DNA from 3 places in the Lysinibacillus sp. OF-1 genome. Region 2 is predicted to be linked to each of the others. Evidence: a T-box and tRNA genes for the amino acid it is inferred to sense, from the RefSeq annotation. Region 2 holds a T-box; the other regions hold tRNA genes.
What was found. The T-box of region 2 lies ahead of leuS (leucine--tRNA ligase). A T-box ahead of a tRNA ligase gene usually reads a tRNA of that ligase, here a tRNA-Leu.
Positions count from the first base shown of each region.

Region 1 (7,777 bases), 650 kb from region 2:
AGCTGGAGAAGCAACATTTAGTTCTGCTGCTGCTGAAGTATCTCATCCTGCTAAACAAGGCTTAGTTCAGGGTTTCTCAATCTATATTGATACAATCATTGTATGTACTGCTACAGCATTAATGATTCTCATTACAGGTATGTATAATGTTACTCCTCCTGGAACAACGGCACCGTTAGTTGAAAATATCCCAGGCGTCGTGGCAGGTACTGCTTATACACAAGCAGCAGTATCTACAGTATTCCATGATTTTGGAAGTGGATTCGTGGCTATTGCCATCTTCCTCTTCGCATTCACCACTCTAATGGCATACTACTATATTGCAGAGACAACAATTGTTTATTTAGATAATAAGCTACGCTTCCCCATTTTGAAATTAGTATTAAAAATAATCTTCTTACTCGTTGTTTATGTCGGAAGTGTACAATCGGTCAGTCTTATGTGGGGGCTTGGAGATATTGGATTCGGAAGTATGAGTTATTTAAACTTTATTGCGATTGTATTATTAACCAAACCAGCCATTCAAGTTTTGCGAGATTATGATCGACAAAAAAAGGCTGGTCTCGATCCTATTTTTGATCCAAGAGAAGTTGGAATTAAAAATGCTGATTTCTGGATAGAATATAGCAACAGTCATAAACGGAAATAAAAAAACAGTCAGCATACAGCTGACTGTTTCTATTGCCTAGCGACGTCCTACTCTCACAGGGGGAAGCCCCCAACTACCATCGGCGCTAAAGAGCTTAACTTCCGTGTTCGGTATGGGAACGGGTGTGACCTCTTTGCCATCATCACTAGACTATGGTCGGCTTTCAATATACATCGCATTTCTTCGTCAGCTTCTGTCGTTCAGTCAGTCACGTACTTGAGTACGCTCCTTCCTTCTCTCCATTGCTTCCTCGAACTACTCGTATCTTGAAACCCTTCATAAAAGAAATTATTCTTTCAAAACTGGATAAACGTGCATTGAATGGTTCAAACGTTTTGGTTAAGTCCTCGATCGATTAGTATTCGTCAGCTCCATGTGTCACCACACTTCCACCTCGAACCTATCTACCTCATCGTCTTTGAGGGATCTTACTTACTTGCGTAATGGGAAATCTCATCTTGAGGGGGGCTTCATGCTTAGATGCTTTCAGCACTTATCCCGTCCACACATAGCTACCCAGCGATGCCTTTGGCAAGACAACTGGTACACCAGCGGTGTGTCCATCCCGGTCCTCTCGTACTAAGGACAGCTCCTCTCAAATTTCCTACGCCCACGACGGATAGGGACCGAACTGTCTCACGACGTTCTGAACCCAGCTCGCGTACCGCTTTAATGGGCGAACAGCCCAACCCTTGGGACCGACTACAGCCCCAGGATGCGATGAGCCGACATCGAGGTGCCAAACCTCCCCGTCGATGTGGACTCTTGGGGGAGATAAGCCTGTTATCCCCGGGGTAGCTTTTATCCGTTGAGCGATGGCCCTTCCATGCGGAACCACCGGATCACTAAGCCCGTCTTTCGACCCTGCTCGACTTGTAGGTCTCGCAGTCAAGCTCCCTTGTGCCTTTACACTCTACGAATGATTTCCAACCATTCTGAGGGAACCTTTGGGCGCCTCCGTTACCTTTTAGGAGGCGACCGCCCCAGTCAAACTGTCCGCCTGACACTGTCTCCTGCCCCGCTAAGGGGCATGGGTTAGAATTTCAATACAACCAGGGTAGTATCCCACCGACGCCTCCTTCGAAGCTGGCGCTCCGAGATCTCTGGCTCCTACCTATCCTGTACAAGTTGTACCAAAATTCAATATCAGGCTACAGTAAAGCTCCACGGGGTCTTTCCGTCCTGTCGCGGGTAACCTGCATCTTCACAGGTACTATAATTTCACCGAGTCTCTCGTTGAGACAGTGCCCAGATCGTTACGCCTTTCGTGCGGGTCGGAACTTACCCGACAAGGAATTTCGCTACCTTAGGACCGTTATAGTTACGGCCGCCGTTTACTGGGGCTTCAATTCGCAGCTTCGCTTGCGCTAACCACTCCTCTTAACCTTCCAGCACCGGGCAGGCGTCAGCCCCTATACGTCACCTTACGGTTTTGCAGAGACCTGTGTTTTTGCTAAACAGTCGCCTGGGCCTATTCACTGCGGCTCTCATGCGCTTGCACGCTCAAGAGCACCCCTTCTCCCGAAGTTACGGGGTCATTTTGCCGAGTTCCTTAACGAGAGTTCTCTCGCACACCTTAGGATTCTCTCCTCGACTACCTGTGTCGGTTTGCGGTACGGGCACCTCTCACCTCGATAGAGGCTTTTCTTGGCAGTGTGAAATCAGGAACTTCGTCCATACGGACTCGCCATCACAGCTCAACGTTACAGTGTGCGGATTTGCCTACACACACGCCTTACTGCTTGGACGCGCATAACCAACAGCGCGCTTACCCTATCCTACTGCGTCCCCCCATTTCTCAAACGGTGAGGAGGTGGTACAGGAATATCAACCTGTTGTCCATCGCCTACGCCTATCGGCCTCGGCTTAGGTCCCGACTAACCCTGAGCGGACGAGCCTTCCTCAGGAAACCTTAGTCATACGGTGGACGGGATTCTCACCCGTCTTTCGCTACTCATACCGGCATTCTCACTTCTAAGCGCTCCACCAGTCCTTCCGGTCTGACTTCAACGCACTTAGAACGCTCTCCTACCACTGACATCGTAGATGTCAATCCACAGCTTCGGTGAATCGTTTAGCCCCGATACATTTTCGGCGCAGCGTCACTCGACCAGTGAGCTATTACGCACTCTTTAAATGATGGCTGCTTCTAAGCCAACATCCTGGTTGTCTGTGCAACGCCACATCCTTTTCCACTTAACGATTACTTTGGGACCTTAGCTGGTGGTCTGGGCTGTTTCCCTTTTGACTACGGATCTTATCACTCGCAGTCTGACTCCCGTGTATAAATATCTGGCATTCGGAGTTTGTCTGAATTCGGTAAACCGGGATGGCCCCCTAGTCCAAACAGTGCTCTACCTCCAGTATTCTCATCACGAGGCTAGCCCTAAAGCTATTTCGGAGAGAACCAGCTATCTCCAAGTTCGATTGGAATTTCTCCGCTACCCACACCTCATCCCCGCACTTTTCAACGTGCGTGGGTTCGGGCCTCCAGTAAGTGTTACCTTACCTTCACCCTGGACATGGGTAGATCACCTGGTTTCGGGTCTACGACCACGTACTATTTCGCCCTATTCAGACTCGCTTTCGCTGCGGCTCCGCCTTCTAAAGCTTAACCTCGCACGTAATCGTAACTCGCCGGTTCATTCTACAAAAGGCACGCTATCACCCATTAACGGGCTCTAACTACTTGTAGGCACACGGTTTCAGGATCTCTTTCACTCCCCTTCCGGGGTGCTTTTCACCTTTCCCTCACGGTACTGGTTCACTATCGGTCACTAGGTAGTATTTAGCCTTGGGAGATGGTCCTCCCGGATTCCGACGGAATTTCACGTGTTCCGCCGTACTCAGGATCCACTCAGGAGAGAACGAACTTTCGACTACAGGGCTTTTACCTGCTCTGGCGGACCTTTCCAAGTCGCTTCATCTAACTCGCTCTTTTGTAACTCCGTATTGAGTGTCCTACAACCCCAAGAGGCAAGCCTCTTGGTTTGGGCTCTTCCCGTTTCGCTCGCCGCTACTCAGGGAATCGATTTTTCTTTCTCTTCCTCCAGGTACTTAGATGTTTCAGTTCCCTGGGTCTGCCTTCAAGACGCTATGTATTCACGTCAAGATACTACGCGATTAAACGTAGTGGGTTCCCCCATTCGGAAATCTCCGGATCAAAGCTCACTTACAGCTCCCCGAAGCATATCGGTGTTAGTGCCGTCCTTCTTCGGCTCCTAGTGCCAAGGCATTCGCCGTGCGCCCTTAATAACTTAACCTAACGGCTTTCAATAAAAATATCGGAAACCTCTTAATGTTATTAAGCCTATAAAAAACTTAAAAAAATAAATGTGTTTGTTACAATTTCAATGTCGTTTTATCCAGTTTTCAAAGAACAAGTTTTGAAGATTTTCATTCAGAAGAATGAACCTTCAAAACTGAACGCAAAACGTAATCTTACAAACCCTAGGTTTGTATTCCGAAATAATCCTTAGAAAGGAGGTGATCCAGCCGCACCTTCCGATACGGCTACCTTGTTACGACTTCACCCCAATCATCTATCCCACCTTCGGCGGCTGGCTCCAAAAGGTTACCTCACCGACTTCGGGTGTTACAAACTCTCGTGGTGTGACGGGCGGTGTGTACAAGGCCCGGGAACGTATTCACCGCGGCATGCTGATCCGCGATTACTAGCGATTCCGGCTTCATGTAGGCGAGTTGCAGCCTACAATCCGAACTGAGAACGACTTTATCGGATTAGCTCCCTCTCGCGAGTTGGCAACCGTTTGTATCGTCCATTGTAGCACGTGTGTAGCCCAGGTCATAAGGGGCATGATGATTTGACGTCATCCCCACCTTCCTCCGGTTTGTCACCGGCAGTCACCTTAGAGTGCCCAACTAAATGATGGCAACTAAGATCAAGGGTTGCGCTCGTTGCGGGACTTAACCCAACATCTCACGACACGAGCTGACGACAACCATGCACCACCTGTCACCGTTGCCCCCGAAGGGGAAACTATATCTCTACAGTGGTCAACGGGATGTCAAGACCTGGTAAGGTTCTTCGCGTTGCTTCGAATTAAACCACATGCTCCACCGCTTGTGCGGGCCCCCGTCAATTCCTTTGAGTTTCAGTCTTGCGACCGTACTCCCCAGGCGGAGTGCTTAATGCGTTAGCTGCAGCACTAAGGGGCGGAAACCCCCTAACACTTAGCACTCATCGTTTACGGCGTGGACTACCAGGGTATCTAATCCTGTTTGCTCCCCACGCTTTCGCGCCTCAGTGTCAGTTACAGACCAGATAGTCGCCTTCGCCACTGGTGTTCCTCCAAATCTCTACGCATTTCACCGCTACACTTGGAATTCCACTATCCTCTTCTGCACTCAAGTCTCCCAGTTTCCAATGACCCTCCACGGTTGAGCCGTGGGCTTTCACATCAGACTTAAGAAACCACCTGCGCGCGCTTTACGCCCAATAATTCCGGACAACGCTTGCCACCTACGTATTACCGCGGCTGCTGGCACGTAGTTAGCCGTGGCTTTCTAATAAGGTACCGTCAAGGTACAGCCAGTTACTACTGTACTTGTTCTTCCCTTACAACAGAGTTTTACGAACCGAAATCCTTCTTCACTCACGCGGCGTTGCTCCATCAGGCTTTCGCCCATTGTGGAAGATTCCCTACTGCTGCCTCCCGTAGGAGTCTGGGCCGTGTCTCAGTCCCAGTGTGGCCGATCACCCTCTCAGGTCGGCTACGCATCGTCGCCTTGGTGAGCCGTTACCTCACCAACTAGCTAATGCGCCGCGGGCCCATCCTATAGCGACAGCCGAAACCGTCTTTCAGTGTTTCACCATGAGGTGAAACAGATTATTCGGTATTAGCCCCGGTTTCCCGGAGTTATCCCAAACTATAAGGTAGGTTGCCCACGTGTTACTCACCCGTCCGCCGCTAACGTCGAAGGAGCAAGCTCCTTCTCTGTTCGCTCGACTTGCATGTATTAGGCACGCCGCCAGCGTTCGTCCTGAGCCAGGATCAAACTCTCCATAAAAGAAATTTGAATAGCTCAAATTGTTTTGCTGGCATCAATTTTGATGTCCAAAATTTTGTTTCGTTCACTAACCAAAGCTAGTTACTGAAAACTTTATTGATTACGTTTTGCTTGTTCAGTTTTCAAGGTTCATATCATTGTCTCTTCGGACAACTTCTTTAGTCTATCAGACAACCGGAAAGTTGTCAACACTTTTTTGGAGCGGGTGATGAGAATCGAACTCACGACATCAGCTTGGAAGGCTGAGGTTTTACCATTAAACTACACCCGCATAATATGATTTATAAATTGGCGCGCCCGGCAGGAGTCGAACCCACAACCTTCTGATCCGTAGTCAGACGCTCTATCCAATTGAGCTACGGGCGCATATAAGAATATAAAATTAATTGACTTGGTGCGGCCGAGAGGACTTGAACCTCCACGGGGTTGCCCCCACTAGGCCCTCAACCTAGCGCGTCTGCCGTTCCGCCACGACCGCATTCAATCAGTAACTTTCTCATTATACTACAAGGAACTGAGAAGTCAATGTTTTTTCCTAAAAAGATGAGCCATGAAGGACTCGAACCTTCGACCCTCTGATTAAAAGTCAGATGCTCTACCAACTGAGCTAATGGCTCAAATTAAGAAATGAATGGCTGGGGTACTAGGATTCGAACCTAGGCATGACGGAATCAAAATCCGTTGCCTTACCGCTTGGCTATACCCCAAAAAGTGGCGGTCCCGACCGGGATCGAACCGGCGATCTCCTGCGTGACAGGCAGGCATGTTAACCGCTACACCACGGGACCAATAAATAGTATTAATTAAATTATGAAGAAATGACCCCTACGGGATTCGAACCCGTGTTACCGCCGTGAAAGGGCGGTGTCTTAACCACTTGACCAAGGGGCCATGGCTCCGAAGGCAGGACTCGAACCTGCGACAACCTGATTAACAGTCAGGTGCTACTACCAACTGAGCTACTTCGGAATACTATGTTTTGCTGTCGTCGTTATCTTGTCGACTTTTACTATTATAGGGACAACTCAACAAAACGTCAACTATTTTTTTATGATTTTTTATTCCACTAGTATTAGCCTACCCAAACACTTACTACAGCAATACTTCTCAACATTCATTTTTATTTTCCGTACATATAGTTGTTGGCAATTGACACAAGTATAAGTATGACGATGATGTCTTTTAGTTGTAGCTTTAGGGGGTTGTAAAACTGAGCAAAATCGAGGTGCATTTACTTTTCTTAATAGCTCTCGAAAATCTTTATCTCGATGTTGATACCCTTTACCTTCAATATGTAAATGATAATGACATAATTCATGGAGTACAATACCTTCAATCTCTCTATAGCCATATAACTCATAGGCTTTCGGGTTTATCTCAATATTATGAGATTGTAAAAGATATCGTCCACCAGTTGAACGTAATCTAGCATTAAAGTAAGCCTGATGCTGAAAAGGTTTTTGAAAGCTTTCCAAGGATAAGCTGTGAACAAGTTGTTGTAACTCCTCATTGTTCATATATTAATCACCTCTAACAACAAGAATACCACACTGTGTAGTATAGACAGTGTGGTAAATATTTATTACTTAAATTATAATGTTTGATTTTTAGGCGGAAGCATTGTTAAAGAAATACGCCCTTTATTGACATCTATTTGTTCTACCCATACTGTGACAATATCACCTAGTGCAACAACTTCTAACGGATGTTTAATGCGTTTGTTTTGTAATTTAGATATATGCACCAACCCGTCTTGCTTTACGCCAATATCAACAAACGCTCCAAAGTCCACCACATTTCTCACTGTGCCCTGCAATTCCATACCTACTTTTAAATCTTCCATTTTTAATACATCTGTTTTAAGCAAAGGCTGTGGGAAAGCATCACGTGGGTCACGACTTGGTTTCATTAAAGTATCCACAATATCTTGAATAGTCACAACACCTATGCCAAGCACGCTACTTAAATTTTGAATATCTAGAGCTGCAATAGCTTCTTCGGCTTTCGGCGTCCCTAGCTCTTTTTTATCAATTTGAGCTTCTACTAATATTTGTTCAGCTAAATCATAGCTCTCTGGATGAATACCTGTAGCATCGA
Region 1 covers NZ_CP102798.1:4,222,176-4,229,952, forward strand. Annotated here, with positions in the region: gene NV349_RS20645 (alanine/glycine:cation symporter family protein) at 1-649, shown strand, start outside; rRNA gene rrf (5S ribosomal RNA) at 684-799, opposite strand; rRNA gene NV349_RS20655 (23S ribosomal RNA) at 985-3,912, opposite strand; rRNA gene NV349_RS20660 (16S ribosomal RNA) at 4,129-5,680, opposite strand; tRNA gene NV349_RS20665 (tRNA-Gly) at 5,878-5,951, opposite strand; tRNA gene NV349_RS20670 (tRNA-Arg) at 5,970-6,046, opposite strand; tRNA gene NV349_RS20675 (tRNA-Leu) at 6,073-6,158, opposite strand; tRNA gene NV349_RS20680 (tRNA-Lys) at 6,225-6,297, opposite strand; tRNA gene NV349_RS20685 (tRNA-Gln) at 6,313-6,387, opposite strand; tRNA gene NV349_RS20690 (tRNA-Asp) at 6,393-6,468, opposite strand; tRNA gene NV349_RS20695 (tRNA-Glu) at 6,500-6,571, opposite strand; tRNA gene NV349_RS20700 (tRNA-Asn) at 6,573-6,649, opposite strand; gene NV349_RS20705 (SprT family protein) at 6,739-7,197, opposite strand; gene NV349_RS20710 (Tex family protein) at 7,272-7,777, opposite strand, start outside.
Region 1: it has a tRNA-Leu gene. The T-box ahead of leuS (leucine--tRNA ligase) is inferred to sense a tRNA for this amino acid. The anticodon was not compared.

Region 2 (7,777 bases):
TGCTGTCTTTTATGGTACAGTCCGTACGTCTGACCTAGCTTGGGCAATGGGAGATGTGGGTCTTGGACTAATGGTTTGGATTAACGTTCTTGCTATTTTAATTATTATGAAACCAGCTATCGTAGCATTAAAAGATTACGAGAAACAGAAAAAAGAGGGGAAAGACCCTGTCTTTGATCCTCGTAAACTAGGCATTAAGGGTGCAGATTTCTGGGTTGATTATAATGAGCAACGTAAAAATAAATAGTAAATGACGAAGGCTATCTACTAGTTTCTATTAAACTAGTAGATAGCCTTTTGCATGTCATGTATTAAATAGGAAATTCTTTCATTTTCTCTAACGCAATAACGAAGGGTGGATCATTTTGTTGATTGAGAAACTCGTATTTTAAGACATGTACATGTTTTTGTGGAAGCCTACTAACATAGTCCATAACCGTATCTCGTTCTTCCTTACCACCAGGATGACCATGATAAATAACAAGAATGATTAGGCCGCCAACCTTCAAAAGCTTTAGTAATTCCTCAATAGCTTGTGTCGTTGTAGCGGGCTTTGTAATAATGTCATGATTGCTGCCAGGTAAATAGCCAAGGTTGAAAATGGCTGCAGCTACAGGCTTGTGTACATACTGTGCTACGTCTTCATGCCCTTTATTAAGGACCAGTGCACGATGTTCTAAACCGTGATCTAAAAGACGAAGGAGTGTTGCATCAACCGCTTCTTTTTGAACATCAAAGGCATAAACTTGTCCATTATCTCCCACAAGCTGTGCTAGAAACAATGTATCATGACCGTTTCCAGCAGTAGCATCAACGACCGTATCTCCCTCATCTATACTGTCCTTTAAAAGCTGCTGTGCATATTGTAAAACACGTTGTAGTTTCATTTTGTAACCTCAGCCTTATAAAACTTCCCTTGCCAGCTGCCACGACGTTCAAGCTCGGCATCAATACCATTCAATACTTCCCATTTATTGACGCTCCACATTGGTCCAATCATTAAATCAATCGGTCCATCGCCGGTAATACGATGAATGACCATTTCAGGTGGGAGAAGTTCTAATTGATCTGCTACTAGTTTTGTATAGACATCCTGATCTAAAAATTCTAACATGCCTTTTTCATATTGCTTCACCATTGGCGTCCCTTTTAGTAGATGTAGTAAGTGGATTTTTATGCCTTGGACATCTAGCTGTGCTACTGCTCGAGCAGTTTCCATCATCATGTCATAGTCTTCAAGAGGCAGGCCATTAATGATATGTGAGCAAACACGTATGCCGTGCTTGCGCAATTTTTCAACGCCTTCCACATAGGTTGCATAATCATGGGCACGATTAATCAGATTCGCTGTTTTTTCATGCACGGTTTGAAGACCAAGCTCAATCCATAAATACGTACGCTCGTTTAACTCTGCTAAGTATTCCACGACATCATCTGGCAAACAATCAGGGCGAGTAGCAATGGAAAGACCAACAACACCTTCTTGTGCTAAAGCAGCTTCAAATTTTTCCTTTAAAACTGGCAGTGGGGCATGTGTATTTGTATAGGCTTGGAAGTACGCCATATATTTGCCGTCCTTCCATTTCTGATGCATTTTGTCTCGGATTTCAGCAAATTGTACATCGATTGGATCTACCTTATTACCGGCAAAATCACCAGAGCCTGCAGCACTGCAAAATGTACAGCCACCAAAAGCGACTGTGCCATCACGGTTTGGACAATCAAAGCCTGCGTCTAATGCGACTTTAAATACTTTATGTCCGAATTGATCACGTAAATAGCGATTCCATGTATAATACCTTTTTCCTTCTGAAGGAAAAGGAAAATTCGTTTCTGTCATTTATTTCACTCCTCTAACGCTTTATTCTATCATGTGCTTTTCGTTCCGTCATGGGGGAAGGGCTTGATCGTTACATCAATGAAGAAAAATTGTAATGAAAACAAGAAAAAGACTTTTAAAACTTAGTTAAAGTATGATGGCATACTTGTAAAAAGGGTAAAATTATTTTTCTTGTGCTTTTAAGGTTTTCAGCATAAACTAGCTATTTAGAGAGGCGAAATAATGGAGGTCATCATATGCCAAAACGTGTTTGGTTTTTACTTATTGGAATGCTTGTGAACACAACAGGTAACTCTTTTTTATGGCCTTTAAATGCCATATATATGCATGATTATTTAGGGAAAACTTTAGCGATGGCTGGTTTTGTCTTAATGCTCAACTCTGCTGCTGGAGTATTGGGCAATCTATTAGGTGGTTACTTATTTGATAGAATCGGTGGCTATAAGGCGATTATGTTTGGCATCCTGCTAACGATTGCTTCATTAATAGGCTTAACAATTTGGCATGGTTGGCCACATTATGTGTGGTTTTTAACGATACTAGGCTTTAGTGGGGGCATCGTTTTTCCAAGTATGTTCGCATTAGCAGGGGCTGCATGGCCTGAGGGCGGACGAAAAGCCTTTAATGCGATCTATTTGGCACAGAATGTCGGTGTTGCAGTTGGCCCTGCTCTTGCGGGTATAGTGGCTGATTATCAATTTGATTATGTTTTTAAAGTGAATTTAGGCATGTATATTTTATTCTTTTTTATTGCTTTATTTACATTTAAACGTTTAGAGGCAGGCAGTATTGCCCCTAAAAATGTCGTCAGTGAAAGTAAACGAATTGTTAACAAAGCACCATTCTATGCTTTGTTAATTATTAGCGCATCCTCAGTGTTATGTTGGCTTGCATATTCTCAATGGAGTGCTACTATTTCATCCTATACTCAAGATTTAGGCTTAGGGTTAAAGCAATATAGTTTACTTTGGACAATAAATGGTTTGCTTATAGTTGTAGGTCAGCCACTCATTGCACCGCTTGTGAAAAGATGGGAAAACAATTTAAAGCGTCAGCTCGTATTTGGTGTAATTCTGATTGCCCTATCGTTTGGAATCATCGCCTTTGCAAGTGATTTTAAAATGTTTGGAGCCGCGATGCTTGTTTTAACGTTTGGTGAAATGTTCTATACCCCAGCATTACCAACCATCGCGAATCAACTCGCACCAAAAGGTCGACAAGGATTCTATCAGGGCATTATCAATAGTGCAGCGACAGGTGGTCGGATGATAGGGCCATTATTCGGTGGGATAATGGTGGATCAATTTGGCATGATACCTCTTGTATTAACTTTAGTGGTAGTTGTGCTGTTGGCTATTATTCCATGTTTAACTTATGATTATCCTTTAAAAAAGAATAATATCGTTGCAGATTAATAGTAGGCAAGGAAAAGAGCAAAAACGAGTGATCAGCACTTGGTTTTGCTCTTTTTTTATTGAAGCTATTGAAAAATAATCGATACAGGCTTACAATCATACATATTCAAATATTTGAATATGTAGTAATGTGGAGGGTGTTTTTTATGGAAGAGGGTTTACAACAATTTAAGGCGGATTTTTTTAAAGCATTAGCACATCCGTTACGCATTAGAATACTGGAACTCCTTGTAGAAGGTCAGAAAAGTGTCAATGAGATTCAAGATTGCTTAGAGAAAGAGGGTTCTGCTGTTTCTCAGCAATTAAGTGTATTACGCGCCAAAAATATCGTTTATGGTGTGAAGGAAGGTAAAAAAGTCTACTATTCTTTAAGTGATCCAATGATTGGTGAATTACTTGGGGTGGCAAAGGATATTTTCAATAACCATTTAGTTAACACCATTTCGAGATTAGAGGAAATGACGAGCAATGAAGGTGACGAAGGCAATAAGTAAATCAAAGAAGTTGAAAAATTATGCTTTGCTTATTATTTCGAAGGGAAGATTTATCTATGAAGTCACTGTTTACAGGACGCTTTGAAGGGTATTCTGTTCATCACGTCAAGAAGGATCTATTATCCGGAATTATAGTTGGGATCGTCGCTATTCCACTTGCCATGTCTTTTGCCATTGCATCGGGGGTGAAACCCGAATATGGGATTTATACCGCCTGTATTGCGGGTATTCTTATTTCTCTTTTTGGTGGATCGAAATATCAAATTGGTGGGCCAACAGGGGCGTTTGTACCGATTTTATTAGGAATTGTCATTACCTATGGCTATGAGGATTTATTACTTGCAGGATTAATGGCTGGGATTATGCTTTGCTTAATGGGCATTTTTAAGTTAGGATCTTTAATTAAATTTATTCCTCGCCCTGTAACAGTTGGCTTTACAGCAGGTATAGCAGTTATTATTTTTACAGGTCAAATTGCCAACTTTTTAGGGTTAACAAATGTTAAAAGACATGAGTATTTTATTGCCAATATACAAGAAATTATGAAGCAGCTTGGAACGACCAATATGTATAGTATTTTGACGGCTGTTATCTGTTTTGTGACAATACTGATGACGCCGAAGTTTTTTCCAAAGGTTCCTGGAGCATTAGCAGGTATTGTTGTTTCTACACTTGTGGCCACTTTCCTCTTTACAGGACATGTTGCTACGATCGCGACAGCTTATGGGCAAATTCCGAATTCATTGCCTCATTTTGCTATACCTGATATCACCTTTGAACGCCTACAACTGCTTATTGGACCAGCGTTTGTCATCGCCATGCTAGGGGGCATAGAGTCACTACTATCGGCAGTCGTTGCAGATGGGATGACGAATAGTAAGCATAACAGTAATCGAGAGCTGATTGGTCAAGGAATTGCTAATATCGTGACGCCTTTGTTCGGGGGGATTCCAGCTACAGGTGCTATTGCACGGACTGCAACTAATATTAAAACAGGTGCAGTATCGCCTATGTCAGGTATCATACACGGAGTATTTGTTTTAGTTACATTATTGCTATTAGCACCATATGCGTCTCATATTCCATTAGCAAGTATGGCTCCTGTATTGATGGTTGTAGCCTGGAATATGAGCGAACGACACCATTTCTCACATATTGTGAAATTAAAATCGGGTGACTCGCTAGTGTTATTGATTACCTTTTTATTAACGGTGTTTACAAGTCTCACATTAGCAGTGGAAGTAGGGCTTGTATTAGCTGTGCTATTATTTGCAAAACGCATGAGTGAAAAGCTTGTTGTGACAAAGGTACTCCCAGACCATTCAAACAAAAGTGGGAAGGTACAGCCCCATGTGGTTCACCAGCAGCATGATTGTCCGCAAATTAACATGTATACAATTGAAGGACCATTGTTCTTTGGAGCTGCTCAAATGTTTGAACAAAAAATTGAAAGCACTTTGCATCAGCAACCAAGAGTTTTGATATTGCGAATGGGGAAAGTGCCCTTTATGGATTCCACTGGTGAAGCATATTTTAGCAATATCATTGAAAACTTTACAGCACAGGGTGGTAAAATTCTGGTAACAGGTGTGCAAGGTGATTTAAAAATAGCTCTTCAGCACAATGGTATTTACGATAAGATTGGAGCGCATCATTTTTATCAGCATACTGGAGAAGCGATTACTAAGGCTCTCGGCTATTTGGACACAAAGAAATGCATCGGATGCCAGCATTTTGCTTTTCATGAATGTAAGGATTTATCAAAATCTAAGGAAGAAGAGGAATTAATTCTTCAGTAATGGGTTAGTCTGTAAACAAAGGCTTGTGCTTTTCAATACTTTCCATTAGAATAAATGCAATATCATGTAAAGACTGTGATGAGGAATAGTAAATTTGTCGTTCTTTTTAGAGAGCTAGCGGCTGGTGGGAGCTAGTAAGAAAGCAAGTTGAACTCGCCTTCTGAGTCTGCCCGCGTGAAACAGCGTGTGTCGTTTCTTCCGCGTTAAGGAAGCTTGAGCCGAGTGTAATCACTAATTTGGGTGGTACCGCGGGAGTACAAATTCTCTCGTCCCTTCTATAAAGAAAGGGACGAGTTTTTTTATTTTTTAAATATTTTGTCAATTATGATGAAGAGCAACATGATTCAATCGAAGGAGGAAAAAGAATGAGTTTTAATCATCTACAAATTGAAAAAAAGTGGCAGCAATATTGGGCTAATAACAAAACATTCAAAACTGAAAATGAAACAGCGAAGCCTAAATTTTTTGCATTAGATATGTTTCCATATCCATCTGGCGCTGGACTGCATGTAGGACATCCAGAAGGATATACAGCGACAGATATTTTATCACGCTTTAAACGTATGCAAGGCTACAATGTATTACATCCAATGGGCTGGGATGCTTTTGGTTTACCAGCTGAGCAATATGCACTCGATACAGGAAATGACCCAGCAGAATTTACAGCTAAAAATATTGCAACTTTTAAACGCCAAATTCAAGAGCTAGGATTCAGTTATGATTGGGATCGCGAAATTAACACGACGGATCCAGAGTATTATAAATGGACACAATGGATTTTTATCCAGCTTTATAAAAAAGGTTTAGCCTATGTGGATGAAGTAGCTGTTAACTGGTGTCCAGCGCTTGGTACGGTATTGGCTAACGAAGAAGTAATTGATGGAAAATCAGAGCGTGGTGGGCATCCAGTAGAACGTCGACCAATGAAACAATGGATGCTTAAAATTACTGCATATGCTGATCGTTTAATCGATGACCTAGAAGAAGTTGATTGGCCAGAATCTATTAAAGATATGCAGCGCAACTGGATTGGTCGTTCAGAAGGGGCAGAAGTAACATTTGCTATTGATGGTTCAGATCAAAACTTCACGGTCTTCACAACACGTCCAGATACATTATTTGGTGCTACATATTGTGTACTTGCGCCTGAACATAAATTGGTAGAACAAATAACGACAGCTGAGCAACGTCAAGCTGTTGAGGCATATTTAGAGAAAGTGAAAATGAAATCGGATCTTGAGCGCACAGATTTAGCAAAAGAAAAAACAGGCGTATTCACAGGTGCTTATGCCGTGAATCCGATTAACGGGAAAAAAGCGCCGATTTGGATTGCTGACTATGTGTTAGTGTCTTACGGTACAGGTGCTATTATGGCGGTGCCAGCACATGATGAACGTGACTATGAATTTGCGACTGCATTTGGTTTAGACATCGTTCCTGTACTTGAGGGTGGGGACATTAGCAAAGAAGCATTTACAGGTGATGGTCAACATATTAATTCTGAATTCCTTAATGGTTTAAATAAAGAAGATGGCATTGCGAAAGCAATTGAATGGTTAGAGCAAAAAGGCGTTGGAGAGAAGAAAATTTCTTATCGACTACGTGATTGGCTATTCTCACGTCAGCGTTACTGGGGTGAACCAATTCCAATGATTCATTGGGAAGATGGCACGATCACACCTGTTCCAGAATCAGAATTACCATTAGTGCTTCCAAAAACAGATAATATCCGTCCATCGGGTACTGGTGAATCACCATTAGCTAATATCGCTGAATGGGTGAATGTTGTAGATCCAGAGACAGGCAAAAAGGGTCGCCGTGAAACAAATACAATGCCACAGTGGGCTGGGTCTAGCTGGTACTTCTTACGCTATATCGACCCTACAAATACAGAGGCGATTGCAGATCCAGAGTTACTAAAACGTTGGTTACCAGTAGATATTTATATTGGAGGAGCGGAGCATGCAGTACTGCACTTACTTTACGCTCGCTTCTGGCATAAAGTTCTTTATGATCTAGGTGTTGTTCACACGAAAGAGCCATTCCATAAATTATTTAACCAAGGTATGATTCTTGGTGAAGGTAATGAAAAAATGTCTAAATCGAAAGGTAATGTTGTAAACCCAGATGAAATCATTTCATCACATGGTGCCGATACATTACGTTTGTATGAAATGTTCATGGGACCATTAGAGGCATCTGTTGCATGGTCAACAAATGGTTTAGATG
Region 2 covers NZ_CP102798.1:3,568,947-3,576,723, reverse strand. Annotated here, with positions in the region: gene NV349_RS17405 (alanine/glycine:cation symporter family protein) at 1-247, shown strand, start outside; gene NV349_RS17400 (tRNA 5-(aminomethyl)-2-thiouridylate-methyltransferase MnmM) at 312-887, opposite strand; gene NV349_RS17395 (tRNA modification radical SAM protein MnmL/YtqA) at 884-1,840, opposite strand; gene NV349_RS17390 (MDR family MFS transporter) at 2,077-3,255, shown strand; gene NV349_RS17385 (ArsR/SmtB family transcription factor) at 3,402-3,749, shown strand; gene NV349_RS17380 (SulP family inorganic anion transporter) at 3,806-5,548, shown strand; T-box leader at 5,615-5,825, shown strand; gene leuS (leucine--tRNA ligase) at 5,914-7,777, shown strand, end outside.

Region 3 (7,777 bases), 1.3 Mb from region 2:
AGTTTCCCCTTCGGGGGCAACGGTGACAGGTGGTGCATGGTTGTCGTCAGCTCGTGTCGTGAGATGTTGGGTTAAGTCCCGCAACGAGCGCAACCCTTGATCTTAGTTGCCATCATTTAGTTGGGCACTCTAAGGTGACTGCCGGTGACAAACCGGAGGAAGGTGGGGATGACGTCAAATCATCATGCCCCTTATGACCTGGGCTACACACGTGCTACAATGGACGATACAAACGGTTGCCAACTCGCGAGAGGGAGCTAATCCGATAAAGTCGTTCTCAGTTCGGATTGTAGGCTGCAACTCGCCTACATGAAGCCGGAATCGCTAGTAATCGCGGATCAGCATGCCGCGGTGAATACGTTCCCGGGCCTTGTACACACCGCCCGTCACACCACGAGAGTTTGTAACACCCGAAGTCGGTGAGGTAACCTTTTGGAGCCAGCCGCCGAAGGTGGGATAGATGATTGGGGTGAAGTCGTAACAAGGTAGCCGTATCGGAAGGTGCGGCTGGATCACCTCCTTTCTAAGGATTATTTCGGAATACAAACCTAGGGTTTGTAAGATTACGTTTTGCGTTCAGTTTTGAAGGTTCATTCTTTCTTGAATGAAAAGCTTCAAAACTTGTTCTTTGAAAACTGGATAAAACGACATTGAAATTGTAACAAACACATTTATTTTTTAAGTTTTTTTATAGGCTTAATAACTTGGTTAAGTTATTAAGGGCGCACGGCGAATGCCTTGGCACTAGGAGCCGAAGAAGGACGGCACTAACACCGATATGCTTCGGGGAGCTGTAAGTGAGCTTTGATCCGGAGATTTCCGAATGGGGGAACCCACTACGTTTAATCGCGTAGTATCTTGACGTGAATACATAGCGTCTTGAAGGCAGACCCAGGGAACTGAAACATCTAAGTACCTGGAGGAAGAGAAAGAAAAATCGATTCCCTGAGTAGCGGCGAGCGAAACGGGAAGAGCCCAAACCAAGAGGCTTGCCTCTTGGGGTTGTAGGACACTCAATACGGAGTTACAAAAGAGCGAGTTAGATGAAGCGACTTGGAAAGGTCCGCCAGAGCAGGTAAAAGCCCTGTAGTCGAAAGTTCGTTCTCTCCTGAGTGGATCCTGAGTACGGCGGAACACGTGAAATTCCGTCGGAATCCGGGAGGACCATCTCCCAAGGCTAAATACTACCTAGTGACCGATAGTGAACCAGTACCGTGAGGGAAAGGTGAAAAGCACCCCGGAAGGGGAGTGAAAGAGATCCTGAAACCGTGTGCCTACAAGTAGTTAGAGCCCGTTAATGGGTGATAGCGTGCCTTTTGTAGAATGAACCGGCGAGTTACGATTACGTGCGAGGTTAAGCTTTAGAAGGCGGAGCCGCAGCGAAAGCGAGTCTGAATAGGGCGAAATAGTACGTGGTCGTAGACCCGAAACCAGGTGATCTACCCATGTCCAGGGTGAAGGTAAGGTAACACTTACTGGAGGCCCGAACCCACGCACGTTGAAAAGTGCGGGGATGAGGTGTGGGTAGCGGAGAAATTCCAATCGAACTTGGAGATAGCTGGTTCTCTCCGAAATAGCTTTAGGGCTAGCCTCGTGATGAGAATACTGGAGGTAGAGCACTGTTTGGACTAGGGGGCCATCCCGGTTTACCGAATTCAGACAAACTCCGAATGCCAGATATTTATACACGGGAGTCAGACTGCGAGTGATAAGATCCGTAGTCAAAAGGGAAACAGCCCAGACCACCAGCTAAGGTCCCAAAGTAATCGTTAAGTGGAAAAGGATGTGGCGTTGCACAGACAACCAGGATGTTGGCTTAGAAGCAGCCATCATTTAAAGAGTGCGTAATAGCTCACTGGTCGAGTGACGCTGCGCCGAAAATGTATCGGGGCTAAACGATTCACCGAAGCTGTGGATTGACATCTACGATGTCAGTGGTAGGAGAGCGTTCTAAGTGCGTTGAAGTCAGACCGGAAGGACTGGTGGAGCGCTTAGAAGTGAGAATGCCGGTATGAGTAGCGAAAGACGGGTGAGAATCCCGTCCACCGTATGACTAAGGTTTCCTGAGGAAGGCTCGTCCGCTCAGGGTTAGTCGGGACCTAAGCCGAGGCCGATAGGCGTAGGCGATGGACAACAGGTTGATATTCCTGTACCACCTCCTCACCGTTTGAGAAATGGGGGGACGCAGTAGGATAGGGTAAGCGCGCTGTTGGTTATGCGCGTCCAAGCAGTAAGGCGTGTGTGTAGGCAAATCCGCACACTGTAACGTTGAGCTGTGATGGCGAGTCCGTATGGACGAAGTTCCTGATTTCACACTGCCAAGAAAAGCCTCTATCGAGGTGAGAGGTGCCCGTACCGCAAACCGACACAGGTAGTCGAGGAGAGAATCCTAAGGTGTGCGAGAGAACTCTCGTTAAGGAACTCGGCAAAATGACCCCGTAACTTCGGGAGAAGGGGTGCTCTTGAGCGTGCAAGCGCATGAGAGCCGCAGTGAATAGGCCCAGGCGACTGTTTAGCAAAAACACAGGTCTCTGCAAAACCGTAAGGTGACGTATAGGGGCTGACGCCTGCCCGGTGCTGGAAGGTTAAGAGGAGTGGTTAGCGCAAGCGAAGCTGCGAATTGAAGCCCCAGTAAACGGCGGCCGTAACTATAACGGTCCTAAGGTAGCGAAATTCCTTGTCGGGTAAGTTCCGACCCGCACGAAAGGCGTAACGATCTGGGCACTGTCTCAACGAGAGACTCGGTGAAATTATAGTACCTGTGAAGATGCAGGTTACCCGCGACAGGACGGAAAGACCCCGTGGAGCTTTACTGTAGCCTGATATTGAATTTTGGTACAACTTGTACAGGATAGGTAGGAGCCAGAGATCTCGGAGCGCCAGCTTCGAAGGAGGCGTCGGTGGGATACTACCCTGGTTGTATTGAAATTCTAACCCATGCCCCTTAGCGGGGCAGGAGACAGTGTCAGGCGGACAGTTTGACTGGGGCGGTCGCCTCCTAAAAGGTAACGGAGGCGCCCAAAGGTTCCCTCAGAATGGTTGGAAATCATTCGTAGAGTGTAAAGGCACAAGGGAGCTTGACTGCGAGACCTACAAGTCGAGCAGGGTCGAAAGACGGGCTTAGTGATCCGGTGGTTCCGCATGGAAGGGCCATCGCTCAACGGATAAAAGCTACCCCGGGGATAACAGGCTTATCTCCCCCAAGAGTCCACATCGACGGGGAGGTTTGGCACCTCGATGTCGGCTCATCGCATCCTGGGGCTGTAGTCGGTCCCAAGGGTTGGGCTGTTCGCCCATTAAAGCGGTACGCGAGCTGGGTTCAGAACGTCGTGAGACAGTTCGGTCCCTATCCGTCGTGGGCGTAGGAAATTTGAGAGGAGCTGTCCTTAGTACGAGAGGACCGGGATGGACACACCGCTGGTGTACCAGTTGTCTTGCCAAAGGCATCGCTGGGTAGCTATGTGTGGACGGGATAAGTGCTGAAAGCATCTAAGCATGAAGCCCCCCTCAAGATGAGATTTCCCATTACGCAAGTAAGTAAGATCCCTCAAAGACGATGAGGTAGATAGGTTCGAGGTGGAAGTGTGGTGACACATGGAGCTGACGAATACTAATCGATCGAGGACTTAACCAAAATGTTTGAACCATTCAATGAACCGTTTATCCAGTTTTGAAAGAACAATTCTTTCAAAAAAGAGAGCTTCTAGACACAGTAGTATGCCGTGTATGGAAGGTCGACCATAGTCTAGTGATGATGGCAAAGAGGTCACACCCGTTCCCATACCGAACACGGAAGTTAAGCTCTTTAGCGCCGATGGTAGTTGGGGGCTTCCCCCTGTGAGAGTAGGACGTCGCTAGGCATAATACCCAGGAGGATTAGCTCAGCTGGGAGAGCATCTGCCTTACAAGCAGAGGGTCGGCGGTTCGAGCCCGTCATCCTCCACCATATGCCGGTTTAGCTCAGCAGGTAGAGCAACTGACTTGTAATCAGTAGGTCGTGGGTTCGATTCCTATAGCCGGCACCATTTTTTTAGAGCCATTAGCTCAGTTGGTAGAGCATCTGACTTTTAATCAGAGGGTCGAAGGTTCGAGTCCTTCATGGCTCACCATTTTTAAATAATAATAAGCGGGTGTGGCGGAATTGGCAGACGCACTAGACTTAGGATCTAGCGCCGCAAGGCGTGGGGGTTCGACTCCCTTCACCCGCACCATTATTTCATTGCCAGATAAAAAAACTTATGCACATGCGGAAGTAGTTCAGTGGTAGAACACCACCTTGCCAAGGTGGGGGTCGCGAGTTCGAACCTCGTCTTCCGCTCCAAATGTGCCGGGGTGGCGGAACTGGCAGACGCACAGGACTTAAAATCCTGCGGTAGGTGACTACCGTACCGGTTCGATTCCGGTCCTCGGCACCATTTTTAATGCGCCCGTAGCTCAATTGGATAGAGCGTCTGACTACGGATCAGAAGGTTATGGGTTCGACTCCTGTCGGGCGCGCCAAAAAAGAACGGGAAGTAGCTCAGCTTGGTAGAGCACTTGGTTTGGGACCAAGGGGTCGCAGGTTCGAATCCTGTCTTCCCGACCATTTCCTAAAAATATATGGGGCCTTAGCTCAGCTGGGAGAGCGCCTGCCTTGCACGCAGGAGGTCAGCGGTTCGATCCCGCTAGGCTCCACCAATTCGATTTATTAAATGAACCTTGAAAACTGAACAAGCAAAACGTAATCAATAAAGTTTTCAGTAACTAACTTCGGTTAGTGAACAAAACAAAATTTTGGACATCAAAATTGATGCCAGCAAAACAATTTGAGCTATTCAAATTTCTTTTATGGAGAGTTTGATCCTGGCTCAGGACGAACGCTGGCGGCGTGCCTAATACATGCAAGTCGAGCGAACAGAGAAGGAGCTTGCTCCTTCGACGTTAGCGGCGGACGGGTGAGTAACACGTGGGCAACCTACCTTATAGTTTGGGATAACTCCGGGAAACCGGGGCTAATACCGAATAATCTGTTTCACCTCATGGTGAAACACTGAAAGACGGTTTCGGCTGTCGCTATAGGATGGGCCCGCGGCGCATTAGCTAGTTGGTGAGGTAACGGCTCACCAAGGCGACGATGCGTAGCCGACCTGAGAGGGTGATCGGCCACACTGGGACTGAGACACGGCCCAGACTCCTACGGGAGGCAGCAGTAGGGAATCTTCCACAATGGGCGAAAGCCTGATGGAGCAACGCCGCGTGAGTGAAGAAGGATTTCGGTTCGTAAAACTCTGTTGTAAGGGAAGAACAAGTACAGTAGTAACTGGCTGTACCTTGACGGTACCTTATTAGAAAGCCACGGCTAACTACGTGCCAGCAGCCGCGGTAATACGTAGGTGGCAAGCGTTGTCCGGAATTATTGGGCGTAAAGCGCGCGCAGGTGGTTTCTTAAGTCTGATGTGAAAGCCCACGGCTCAACCGTGGAGGGTCATTGGAAACTGGGAGACTTGAGTGCAGAAGAGGATAGTGGAATTCCAAGTGTAGCGGTGAAATGCGTAGAGATTTGGAGGAACACCAGTGGCGAAGGCGACTATCTGGTCTGTAACTGACACTGAGGCGCGAAAGCGTGGGGAGCAAACAGGATTAGATACCCTGGTAGTCCACGCCGTAAACGATGAGTGCTAAGTGTTAGGGGGTTTCCGCCCCTTAGTGCTGCAGCTAACGCATTAAGCACTCCGCCTGGGGAGTACGGTCGCAAGACTGAAACTCAAAGGAATTGACGGGGGCCCGCACAAGCGGTGGAGCATGTGGTTTAATTCGAAGCAACGCGAAGAACCTTACCAGGTCTTGACATCCCGTTGACCACTGTAGAGATATAGTTTCCCCTTCGGGGGCAACGGTGACAGGTGGTGCATGGTTGTCGTCAGCTCGTGTCGTGAGATGTTGGGTTAAGTCCCGCAACGAGCGCAACCCTTGATCTTAGTTGCCATCATTTAGTTGGGCACTCTAAGGTGACTGCCGGTGACAAACCGGAGGAAGGTGGGGATGACGTCAAATCATCATGCCCCTTATGACCTGGGCTACACACGTGCTACAATGGACGATACAAACGGTTGCCAACTCGCGAGAGGGAGCTAATCCGATAAAGTCGTTCTCAGTTCGGATTGTAGGCTGCAACTCGCCTACATGAAGCCGGAATCGCTAGTAATCGCGGATCAGCATGCCGCGGTGAATACGTTCCCGGGCCTTGTACACACCGCCCGTCACACCACGAGAGTTTGTAACACCCGAAGTCGGTGAGGTAACCTTTTGGAGCCAGCCGCCGAAGGTGGGATAGATGATTGGGGTGAAGTCGTAACAAGGTAGCCGTATCGGAAGGTGCGGCTGGATCACCTCCTTTCTAAGGATTATTTCGGAATACAAACCTAGGGTTTGTAAGATTACGTTTTGCGTTCAGTTTTGAAGGTTTATTAAATAATATAAAACTTCCAAGAGGGCCTATAGCTCAGCTGGTTAGAGCGCACGCCTGATAAGCGTGAGGTCGATGGTTCGAGTCCATTTAGGCCCACCATATATACCTCTTGGGGCCTTAGCTCAGCTGGGAGAGCGCCTGCCTTGCACGCAGGAGGTCAGCGGTTCGATCCCGCTAGGCTCCACCAATCTTTGTTCTTTGAAAACTGGATAAAACGACATTGAAATTGTAACAAACACATTTATTTTTTAAGTTTTTTTATAGGCTTAATAACTTGGTTAAGTTATTAAGGGCGCACGGCGAATGCCTTGGCACTAGGAGCCGAAGAAGGACGGCACTAACACCGATATGCTTCGGGGAGCTGTAAGTGAGCTTTGATCCGGAGATTTCCGAATGGGGGAACCCACTACGTTTAATCGCGTAGTATCTTGACGTGAATACATAGCGTCTTGAAGGCAGACCCAGGGAACTGAAACATCTAAGTACCTGGAGGAAGAGAAAGAAAAATCGATTCCCTGAGTAGCGGCGAGCGAAACGGGAAGAGCCCAAACCAAGAGGCTTGCCTCTTGGGGTTGTAGGACACTCAATACGGAGTTACAAAAGAGCGAGTTAGATGAAGCGACTTGGAAAGGTCCGCCAGAGCAGGTAAAAGCCCTGTAGTCGAAAGTTCGTTCTCTCCTGAGTGGATCCTGAGTACGGCGGAACACGTGAAATTCCGTCGGAATCCGGGAGGACCATCTCCCAAGGCTAAATACTACCTAGTGACCGATAGTGAACCAGTACCGTGAGGGAAAGGTGAAAAGCACCCCGGAAGGGGAGTGAAAGAGATCCTGAAACCGTGTGCCTACAAGTAGTTAGAGCCCGTTAATGGGTGATAGCGTGCCTTTTGTAGAATGAACCGGCGAGTTACGATTACGTGCGAGGTTAAGCTTTAGAAGGCGGAGCCGCAGCGAAAGCGAGTCTGAATAGGGCGAAATAGTACGTGGTCGTAGACCCGAAACCAGGTGATCTACCCATGTCCAGGGTGAAGGTAAGGTAACACTTACTGGAGGCCCGAACCCACGCACGTTGAAAAGTGCGGGGATGAGGTGTGGGTAGCGGAGAAATTCCAATCGAACTTGGAGATAGCTGGTTCTCTCCGAAATAGCTTTAGGGCTAGCCTCGTGATGAGAATACTGGAGGTAGAGCACTGTTTGGACTAGGGGGCCATCCCGGTTTACCGAATTCAGACAAACTCCGAATGCCAGATATTTATACACGGGAGTCAGACTGCGAGTGATAAGATCCGTAGTCAAAAGGGAAACAGCCCAGACCACCAGCTAAGGTCCC
Region 3 covers NZ_CP102798.1:111,857-119,633, forward strand. Annotated here, with positions in the region: rRNA gene NV349_RS00545 (16S ribosomal RNA) at 1-523, shown strand, start outside; rRNA gene NV349_RS00550 (23S ribosomal RNA) at 707-3,634, shown strand; rRNA gene rrf (5S ribosomal RNA) at 3,745-3,860, shown strand; tRNA gene NV349_RS00560 (tRNA-Val) at 3,871-3,946, shown strand; tRNA gene NV349_RS00565 (tRNA-Thr) at 3,950-4,025, shown strand; tRNA gene NV349_RS00570 (tRNA-Lys) at 4,034-4,109, shown strand; tRNA gene NV349_RS00575 (tRNA-Leu) at 4,127-4,211, shown strand; tRNA gene NV349_RS00580 (tRNA-Gly) at 4,247-4,321, shown strand; tRNA gene NV349_RS00585 (tRNA-Leu) at 4,327-4,415, shown strand; tRNA gene NV349_RS00590 (tRNA-Arg) at 4,424-4,500, shown strand; tRNA gene NV349_RS00595 (tRNA-Pro) at 4,509-4,585, shown strand; tRNA gene NV349_RS00600 (tRNA-Ala) at 4,602-4,677, shown strand; rRNA gene NV349_RS00605 (16S ribosomal RNA) at 4,825-6,376, shown strand; tRNA gene NV349_RS00610 (tRNA-Ile) at 6,471-6,547, shown strand; tRNA gene NV349_RS00615 (tRNA-Ala) at 6,560-6,635, shown strand; rRNA gene NV349_RS00620 (23S ribosomal RNA) at 6,725-7,777, shown strand, end outside.
Region 3: it has a tRNA-Leu gene. The T-box ahead of leuS (leucine--tRNA ligase) is inferred to sense a tRNA for this amino acid. The anticodon was not compared.